Regions from separate parts of the Afipia sp. GW821-FHT04G03 genome, predicted to be linked through region 3. Evidence: predicted binding sites of a transcription regulator. Region 3 holds the regulator's gene; each other region holds the start of a gene.
What was found. The regulator HrcA, encoded in region 3, represses chaperone genes, less so after heat shock. The targets are predictions, from matches to a motif close to GTTAGCACTCNCNNNNNGNGAGTGCTAAC.
Positions count from the first base shown of each region.

Region 1 (3,276 bases), on a different contig from region 3:
CGTTGATGGCGATCTGGCGGGCCGGAGCGGAGAGCGCCTTGCGGACGATCTCGACGCCGGTCTTCTGGTCGTCGTTCTGGGTCTTGATGCGCTTGAGCTGCTCGGAAGCACGCAGCAGGGCGACGCCGCCGCCCGGCACGATGCCTTCTTCAACAGCCGCGCGGGTCGCGTGCATCGCGTCATCAACGCGATCCTTGCGCTCCTTCACTTCAACCTCGGTCGCGCCGCCGACGCGGATCACCGCGACGCCGCCTGCGAGCTTGGCCAGACGCTCCTGAAGCTTCTCGCGGTCGTAGTCCGAAGTGGTTTCTTCGATCTGCGCCTTGATCTGCGACACGCGCGCCTCGATGTCGGCCTTCTTGCCGGCGCCGTTGACGATGGTGGTGTTTTCCTTGTCGATCATCACCTTCTTGGCGCGGCCCAGCATCTGCAGGGTCACGTTCTCAAGCTTGATGCCGAGGTCTTCCGAGATCGCCTGGCCGCCGGTCAGGACAGCGATGTCCTGCAGCATGGCCTTGCGGCGATCGCCGAAGCCCGGAGCCTTCACGGCTGCAACCTTGAGGCCGCCACGGAGACGGTTGACGACGAGGGTGGCGAGAGCTTCGCCTTCGACGTCTTCAGCAACGATGACAAGCGGCTTGCCGGTCTGCACGACGGCTTCCAAGAGCGGAAGCAGTTCGTTCAGCGACGAGAGCTTCTTCTCGTTGATGAGGATGTAGGCGTCGTCGAACTCGACGCGCATCTTGTCGGCGTTGGTGACGAAGTAGGGGGAGATGTAGCCGCGGTCGAACTGCATGCCTTCGACGACGTCCAGTTCGGTCTCGAGCGACTTGGCTTCTTCAACCGTGATGACGCCCTCGTTGCCGACCTTCTTCATCGCGTCTGCGAGGAACTTGCCGATTTCGGCGTCGCCGTTGGCGGAGATGGTGCCGACCTGGGCGATTTCCTCGTTCGAGGTGACCTTCTTGGAGTTCTTGACGAGATCAGCGACCACGGCTTCCACAGCCAGGTCGATGCCGCGCTTCAGGTCCATCGGGTTCATGCCGGCGGCAACCGACTTGGCGCCTTCCTTGACGATGGCCTGGGCCAGAACGGTCGCGGTGGTGGTGCCGTCGCCGGCAGCGTCTGCCGACTTCGAGGCCACTTCACGGACCATCTGCGCGCCCATGTTCTCGAACTTGTCTTCAAGCTCGATTTCCTTGGCGACGGTGACGCCGTCCTTGGTGATGCGGGGAGCGCCGAACGACTTGTCGAGAACGACGTTGCGGCCCTTCGGACCGAGCGTCACCTTGACGGCATTGGCGAGGATGTCGACGCCGCGCAGCATCTTGTCGCGCGCTTCGACACCGAATTTGACTTCTTTAGCTGACATGTTGGGTTTCCTTGGAGTTCAGGAAGTTTTGGAATTTCAGGTGAGAGAGGGCGCTCTTAAGCGGCCTTCTTCTTGGCGGCGGGCAGTCCGGTGATGACGCCCATGATGTCGCTTTCCTTCATGATCAGGACGTCCTGATTGTCGATCTTCACTTCGGTGCCCGACCATTTGCCGAACAGGACGACGTCGCCGACCTTGAGGTCGATCGGGATCAGCTTGCCGGCTTCGTCGCGGCCGCCCGGACCAACCGAGAGAATCTCGCCCTGCGAGGGCTTCTCTTTGGCGCTGTCCGGAATGATGATGCCGCCAGCAGTCTTCTCTTCGGCGTCGATACGCTTGACCACGACGCGGTCGTGAAGCGGACGGAATTTCATGCAGTCCTCCTAAAACTTTGATGATGCTTGTATTTTACGAATTGGCAGTCTTGATGAGCGAGTGCTATCGCGACTGCTGTGGACATAGTCCGACGGCCCGGAACGGGCAAGGGGGTCTAGCAAGTTTCTTGGCAATCTGAAACCGCGACTGCCAGGGAATTGGCCATCATTGTTAACCTTGCGCATGATCCCGAAAGCATGCCCTCGGGCGCGACCCAAGGGCGCCGGTTCTCGGTCCAGACCATACGCCATCAGGGCATGCGGCTGTTAGCAGACCGACTCCCATGCTGCTAATGCCTGCGGAATCAACAACTTAGTGAACTTTTCATCTTGTTGGCGCTTGATTCTCATTCGACACTTGCACGCGTGTTCCGCAAAAGTGGGCACCGGTTTTGCGATCAGAACACGCGTTGCTTTTGATTTGACGCGTGTTCTGCGGCTAACCGGAAGACCACTTAACCGGAAAACGCTACGGGGGGCCGGATCAGGAGGATCGGATGGGTCAGAAGCATGTTGGTCAGACTGGCGTACTGCCGGGCGGGATTGCCTCGGACGATTTCAAAAAGCAGCTCGCAGGCTACGGCCTGACCACGGCCGAAATTCTCTACCGCCGCCCCGATCACCAGTGGTTGCTGCAATCCTACGTCTGGCAGAACTACGACCTGTTCCCGAACTTCCCCGCGCTGAAGGATTTCCTCGCCTTCTGGCAGTCCAAGCTGGACGGGCCGCTGGTCGGCGTCACCGTCGCGCACTCCAAGCTGATCAAGCCGGCCGAGCTGAAGGCGGTGGACGGGATGTTCAGGCTGCACTGAGGCACAGCCCTTCGCATCGGCCTTTCGCGCGCGCCGGCCGCATTGTCGGGACGGCGGGCAGTGGCTAACCTCCGGCACGGTCGCATCGGGACTGAGGCGGCCAACAGGGAGGCAGCGCATGGCCGGGAAAAAAGCGGCGACGACCAGGTCGACCAAGACAAAATCGGCCGCCACAAAATCCGCAAAAGCGAAACCGGCGGCGCGGCCTGCCGCTTTGAAAAAATCCGCGCCGCGCACGAAGGCCGCCGCCTCCACGTTGCGCGCAAAGGCCAAATCGCGAAAGTCTGTGCGGGGCGCATCGCCTGTGAAGCAAGCACGTGCGAAGCAGCGGTTCGTCGTCAGCCATCATCGCGAAGAAGATTTCAGGGCCGATGGCTTGCGCGCCTATGCGCAATATCGCGATCTCGGCATCGCGAAGGGCACTCACGGGTTAGCGCAGGCTCACGTCATCCGGCTGATCGGACCGTGCGATCCGAAGGAAGTCTCGAAACTGCATTTCCACAGCGTGGATTTCCAGATGGTGTACGTCCTCAGAGGCTGGGTGAAGACCTACCTCGAAGGTCAGGGCGAGATACTGATGCGCGAAGGCAGCTGCTGGACGCAGCCGCCGCGCATCAAGCATCTCATCCGCGATTACTCGGACGATTGCGAATTGCTGGAAGTCATCCTGCCGGCGGAATTCGAGACGGTTGAACTGACGGCGTAGACCTTGATACGT
Region 1 covers NZ_JBWKSV010000005.1:199,853-203,128, reverse strand. The annotation lists gene groL (chaperonin GroEL) at 1-1,372, opposite strand, end outside; gene AC07UB_RS22645 (co-chaperone GroES) at 1,429-1,746, opposite strand; gene AC07UB_RS22640 (usg protein) at 2,244-2,558, shown strand; gene AC07UB_RS22635 (cupin domain-containing protein) at 2,677-3,264, shown strand.
Region 1: the regulator HrcA is predicted to act here: its motif matches at 1,787-1,815, upstream of AC07UB_RS22645 (co-chaperone GroES).

Region 2 (3,276 bases), on a different contig from region 3:
CGTAGAGATTGCAGGCCATCGCGAGGCCGAGCAGCACCCAGCTTGCGAGATAAAGCCAGTACTGGTCGGTCAGCGGAAGAATTACGAGCCCGAGCGCGCCGATCAACGCGCCGCCTGCCATGATAAAATGCCCGCCATGGCGCTCGACCAGGCCGCAGGCGAACGGAGCGGCGAGACCGGAAACGCCCAGAGCGATGGAAAATCCGAAAAGCGCCTGCGCCAGCGACCAGCCGTGCGCGGCGGCGATGTGCGGCATCGTCAGCCCGGGCGGATAGAACAGCGCGCCCCAGCCCAATATTTGCGTAATGCAGAGAACACCGACAGCGCGGTAAGGGCCGGAGATCAGCACCCGAAGTCCGGCCTCCTTTTTTTGCCGCCCGTCTGCGCGAGCGGTCAGTCGTCAGGACAACGCTGAGGCCGGCTGCTCAGGCGCGCGGCGCGCAGCGGACGTACACCATTGTTCCATAGCGTCCCGAGGCGTCCTTGTCGATGAATCGCGTCATCAGAACCCGTCCATCGAAGGAAACAATCTCGCGATCCTTTTCCCCGCCAGCAGGACCGGCCGGACCGATGTAGTTCTTGCCGCTCTGGCTGCCCTTCAGGCGCAGCTCCTGCGGTGTGGCCTCGTCCGGAAGATGCATGATGACGCCACCGGTGGCGCCCTGCCCGATCACATAGGGATTTTTGCACTGGCCCCGCGCCGCCGCTTCAGTGCGGGCGCGATCCTCCGGTTTGTGGAACGACGCGAGCCCCCACCGTCCGACAATTTCATCGGATCGGATAGTCGCCGGGACGTCAGGCGCCACGCCGGGTTCCTGCACGGTGGGCTGCGATCCGCCGAAACCACCGAACCCGCCGAACCCTCCGCCGCCGCACGCGCCGAGAAAGCCCGACAGCACCGAGACGGCCATCAAGGTGGTGATTTTGGACCTGTTAGATGGCTCGATCGCTTTGATCATGGTGTCTCCCGGCAAGATTCTTGGGTCCCCGCTTGCCCGACTGACAAGCCGGGCCATCAACAGCGGATGATGGGGTGTTATCAAATACGCCCGCGCCCCTCTTATGGTTTCCAGATCATCCTATATTGGCCTCACCAAGGCCTTAAGGGCCTCGCTTGACAGGATCGGCGGCAACCCATATTCCGAACCCGTCATTAGCACTCTTGGAGCGTGATTGCTAAGGGTAAGGCTTCGGTCCCTCAAGGGGTTAGCTTAGCCCATTATCCACGGCCCGCGCTCCACCGCACGTCAAATCTTGCAATCAACGTCTAGAGGATACCCGATGGCCAAGACAACTTTTCGCCCGCTGCATGATCGTGTCGTCGTCAAGCGCATCGACGCCGATGAAAAGACCAAGGGCGGCATCATCATTCCCGACAGCGCCAAGGAAAAGCCTTCGCAGGGCAAGGTTGTCGGCGTCGGCCCCGGCGGCCGCGACGAAGCCGGCAAGCTGATCCCGATCGACCTCAAGGTCGGCGACACCGTGTTGTTCGGGAAGTGGTCGGGCACCGAAGTGAAGCTCGACGGCGAAGACCTCCTCATCATGAAGGAGTCGGACATCATGGGCGTGCTGAAGTAAGCGATCGACCAAAAAACGCGGCGCTCTCGGTCGTCATGCCCGGACTTGATCCAGGCATCCACGACTTGATCGACCGACGACGTGGATGGCCGGGACAAGCCCGGCCATGACGCAAAACAATCTTTCCATTTCGGAGTAACTCACATGGCTGCCAAGGACGTTAAATTTTCCGGAGACGCGCGCGATCGCATGCTGCGTGGCGTCGACATTCTCGCCAACGCCGTCAAGGTGACGCTCGGCCCGAAGGGCCGCAACGTCGTCATCGACAAGAGCTTCGGCGCACCCCGCATCACCAAGGACGGCGTCACCGTCGCCAAGGAAATCGAACTTGAAGACAAGTTCGAGAACATGGGCGCGCAGATGCTGCGCGAAGTCGCCTCCAAGACCAACGACACCGCGGGCGACGGCACCACCACCGCCACCGTGCTGGCGCAGGCCATCGTTCGCGAAGGCGCGAAGTCCGTCGCCGCCGGCATGAACCCGATGGATCTCAAGCGCGGCATCGACATCGCCGTGACGGCCGTCGTCAAGGACATCGAAAAGCGCGCCAAGCCGGTGGCTTCCTCGGCTGAAATCGCCCAGGTCGGAACCATTTCCGCCAACGGCGACTCCAACATCGGCTCGATGATCGCCAAGGCAATGCAGAAGGTCGGCAACGAAGGCGTCATTACGGTCGAGGAAAACAAGGCGCTCGAAACCGAGGTCGACATTGTTGAAGGCATGCAGTTCGACCGCGGCTATCTCTCGCCCTACTTCGTCACCAACCCCGAGAAGATGACAGCCGAGCTGGAAGACGCCTATGTCCTCCTGCACGAGAAGAAGCTGTCCGGCCTGCAGGCCATGCTGCCCGTGCTCGAAGCTGTCGTTCAGACCGGCAAGCCGCTCCTTATCGTCGCCGAAGACATCGAAGGCGAAGCTCTCGCGACGCTGGTCGTCAACCGTCTGCGCGGCGGCCTCAAGGTCGCTGCCGTCAAGGCTCCGGGCTTCGGCGATCGCCGCAAGGCCATGCTGGAAGACATCGCGATCCTCACCGGCGGCCAGCTGATTTCCGACGATCTCGGCATGAAGCTCGAGAACGTCACCGTGAAGATGCTCGGCCGCGCGAAGAAGGTCGTGATCGACAAGGAAAACACCACCATCGTCAACGGCGCCGGCAAGAAGGCCGACATCGAGGCGCGCGTGAACCAGATCAAGGCGCAGGTTGAGGAAACCACCTCGGACTACGACCGCGAGAAACTTCAGGAGCGTCTCGCCAAGCTCGCCGGCGGCGTCGCGATCATTCGCGTCGGCGGCGCGACCGAGATCGAAGTGAAGGAAAAGAAGGATCGCGTCGAGGACGCGCTCAACGCGACCCGTGCGGCCGTTCAGGAAGGCATCGTGCCGGGCGGCGGAACTGCCCTGCTCCGCGCCAAGAAGGCCGTCGGCCGCATCCAGAACGACAACTCCGACGTTCAGGCCGGCATCAACATCGTGCTGAAGGCTCTGGAAGCTCCGATCCGCCAGATCGCCGAGAACGCCGGCGTCGAAGGTTCCATCGTTGTCGGCAAGATCCTCGACAACAAGACCGAGACCTACGGCTTCGACGCGCAGAACGAAGAGTATGTCGACATGGTCGCCAAGGGCATCATCGATCCCGCCAAGGTGGTTCGTACCGCCCTGCAGGACGCAGCCTCTGTCGCCGGTCTTCTCGTCACCACC
Region 2 covers NZ_JBWKSV010000004.1:602,810-606,085, forward strand. The annotation lists gene AC07UB_RS21060 (MFS transporter) at 1-349, opposite strand, end outside; gene AC07UB_RS21065 (hypothetical protein) at 426-959, opposite strand; gene AC07UB_RS21070 (co-chaperone GroES) at 1,282-1,578, shown strand; gene groL (chaperonin GroEL) at 1,723-3,276, shown strand, end outside.
Region 2: the regulator HrcA is predicted to act here: its motif matches at 1,153-1,181, upstream of AC07UB_RS21070 (co-chaperone GroES).

Region 3 (3,276 bases):
GCCCGGTGCGCGCGTCGGACTGGTGCCGGCCGAAGGTCTCGCCGTCGCCAAGGAGTTTCTGGGATTCGAATCCGCCGACCAGAAGATCAAGGTCGGCATCGCAGAAATTCCGGCCGCCGCGTTCACCACGGTCGAAACCGCGGTGAGCGAGGGCAAATCCACCGGGCAAGGTTCCAAGCCCGAAGCCTTCGAAGCCGCGGGGGGCAAGGCTTACATCACCTCCGATACCGGCAAGGATGGAAGCACGGCGATCCGGATGTATTCGCTGATCGTGTCGGGCGGCGACAAGTTCACCGGCTACGCCATTGTTCAGGTGCGCGACGATGCCGCCAAGCCGCTGTCCGACGAGGCCGTGCGCAAGATGCTGGCGTCAACGACGCTGCGCAAGGAAGTCCCCGTCGAGGAACAGCTCGGCCTGATGCCTTTCAAGATCGGCGAACTCAGCGAGTTCAAGACGGTGCGCACGCTGGCGCCGCGCTCATCGATCCTGCTGACGGACGGCACCGAAGACACCACGCTCGACGGCGCGCCCTACATGGTGATCGGCATGGTTGGCGGCGGTCCTGAAAAACCGGACGATCGCGGGCGCTTCGCGCAGCAGGCCGCGGCGACCATTCCCGGACTGCGCAATGCGCGCATCACGGCGAACGAACCGATGCGGATTGAAGGCACGCCCGGCTATGAGACGCGGATCGATGCCGTCGCCGGCAAGGACGACACGCCAGTCACGGTGGTCCAGTGGCTGAGATTCGGCGGCGGGTCGTCGCTGCGAATCATCGCAAGCGCGACGCGCGAGGAATGGCCGAAAGCCTTTCCGCGATTCCGCGCGGTTCGTGACGGCATCAACGCGCGCTAGGAATCATTCCTGCGCGGCTGCCGGTGCAGCCTTCGCGCCGCCCTTGGCCACCGCCACCAGCGCCGGCCGCAGCACACGCTCGCCGATCGTGTAACCGCCCTGCACGACCTGCACGACGGTGCCCGACGGCACCGAGGAATCCGGCACTTCGTACATCGCCTGATGGAAATTCGGATCGAATTTCTCGCCGAGCGGATCGAGCTTCTGCACGCCGTTTTTCTCCAGCGTCTTGTGCAACGACCGCTCCGTCAGTTCGACACCCTCGATCAGCGCCTTCAACCCGGGATCGGCGGCTTCGCGTGCTTCCATCGGAACGGCATCGAGCGCGCGCTGCAGGTTGTCCGCGATGTCGAGCACATCGCGCGCAAAGGACGTGATGCCGTAGGTCCGCGCGTCCGCGACTTCGCGCTGGGTCCGCTTGCGCAGATTTTCCATCTCGGCGAGCGTCCGCAACGTCCGGTCCTTGGCGTCCGCGACTTCCTTCGTGAGCGCCTCAACCGAGCCCTCTTCGGGGTCGTCGGGCATCACGTACGGCTTTGAGACCACAGGTTCCTTGTCCGCTGCGGCATTCGCCGTGTCCGGCGCGGACGTGCCCTGCGGCTCCTTCTGCCCATTGGAATTCGCCATAACTCACCTTTTCAGAAAATCGTCGTCGTGAATGCGGGATTGTTAACCCCGCATATCGTGGTTTAGGCGCGGAAAATCAAGCGCTTTGGATTATTGACCGATCAGACGGCTGACAATCCGGGCCGCGTAATCGACCATCGGAATGACCCGCGCGTAGTTCAGCCGGGTCGGGCCGATCACGCCCAGTACGCCGACAATGTGTCCGGCGCCGTCGCGATAGGGCGCGATGATGGTGGAGGAACCGGACAGCGAGAACAGCTTGTTCTCGGAGCCGATGAAGATGCGCACGCCATCGGCGCGCTCGGCGCGGCCGAGCAGGTCGATCACGCCTTTCTTCGCTTCGAGATCGTCGAACAGCAGGCGCACCCGCTCGAGATCTTCCATCGCATGAAGATCTTCCAGCAGATTGGCATGGCCGCGAACGATAAGTTGCCGCTCGTCGCTGGCGCCGCCGGACCAGCTTGCGATTCCGGCGGTGATGACCTTCTGCGTCAGTTGATCGAGTTCGGAACGGCTCTCGGTCAGCGCCGCTTCGAGTTCGATGCGAGCCTCTGCCAGCGTACGTCCGCGAATCCGCGCGTTGAGAAAATTGGAGGCCTCGGTCAGCGCCGATGTCGGCACGCCCGGCTGCAACGGCAGCACGCGATTTTCCACCTGTCCGTCTTCGGCAACCAGGACCACCAGCGCCTGCGTCGGCTCCAGCCGCACGAATTCGATATGCTTCAGCCGCACATTCGACTTCGCGGTGAGCACGACGGCTGCGGCACGTGTGAGCCCCGACAATCGCGTCAAGGCATCGCTCAGCGCCGCCTCGACCGATTGCCCTCCGGCCGATTTGAGCTGGCTTTCGATCGACTGCCGTTCCGGCTCGGTCAGATCGCCGACCTGCATCAACGCATCGACGAAGAAGCGCAATCCCAGTTCGGTCGGCAGCCGCCCGGCGGATGTATGCGGCGCATAGATCAATCCGAGTTGCTCAAGATCCGACATCACGTTGCGCACCGACGCGGGCGACAGCGGAACCGTAATCAGACGCGAGATGTTGCGCGATCCGACCGGCTCGCCGGTCGCAAGATAACTCTCGACGATTTGACGAAAGATATCCCGGGAGCGCTCATTGAGCTGGGCCAGCCCGGCGTTCGGTGTAATCAGGTGGCTGATCGGGTCGTGGTGGGCCAATTCGGGCTCCAAACGGGTTGTTCTCGCTACAATTGTCCATCGCGGGGCAACATGACAAGCGTCATTCTCCGACATGCTCTCCGGCCCGTTATCTTCCCTTGCCGCTGCGGTCCCGACCCCCTAAAAGCAGCGCCAAATCAAGGTTTCCCGAATTTCAGGAGGTTTTTCATGCGGCCAAGCCGTCGCGCGCCCGACGAACTGCGCCCCGTCACGCTCGAACGCGGCGTGGTCAAATACGCCGAAGGTTCCTGCATGGTGAAATTCGGCGACACCCATGTGCTGGTGACCGCCACCCTGGAAGACCGGCTGCCGCCGTGGCTTAAGGGTCAGGGCCGCGGCTGGGTCACCGCCGAATACGGCATGCTGCCCCGCGCCACCCATGAACGCATGCGCCGCGAATCCGCCGCCGGAAAACAAAGCGGCCGCACCGTCGAGATTCAGCGCCTGATCGGGCGATCGCTGCGCACCACCGTCGATCTCGTGGCGCTGGGCGAACGCCAGATCACCGTGGACTGCGACGTCATCCAGGCCGACGGCGGCACACGCACGGCGTCGATCACCGGCGCATGGGTCGCGCTGGCGGATTGCCTGTCGTGGATGAAGGCACGCAACAT
Region 3 covers NZ_JBWKSV010000002.1:315,662-318,937, forward strand. The annotation lists gene AC07UB_RS10785 (hypothetical protein) at 1-856, shown strand, start outside; gene grpE (nucleotide exchange factor GrpE) at 860-1,483, opposite strand; gene hrcA (heat-inducible transcriptional repressor HrcA) at 1,574-2,662, opposite strand; gene rph (ribonuclease PH) at 2,831-3,276, shown strand, end outside.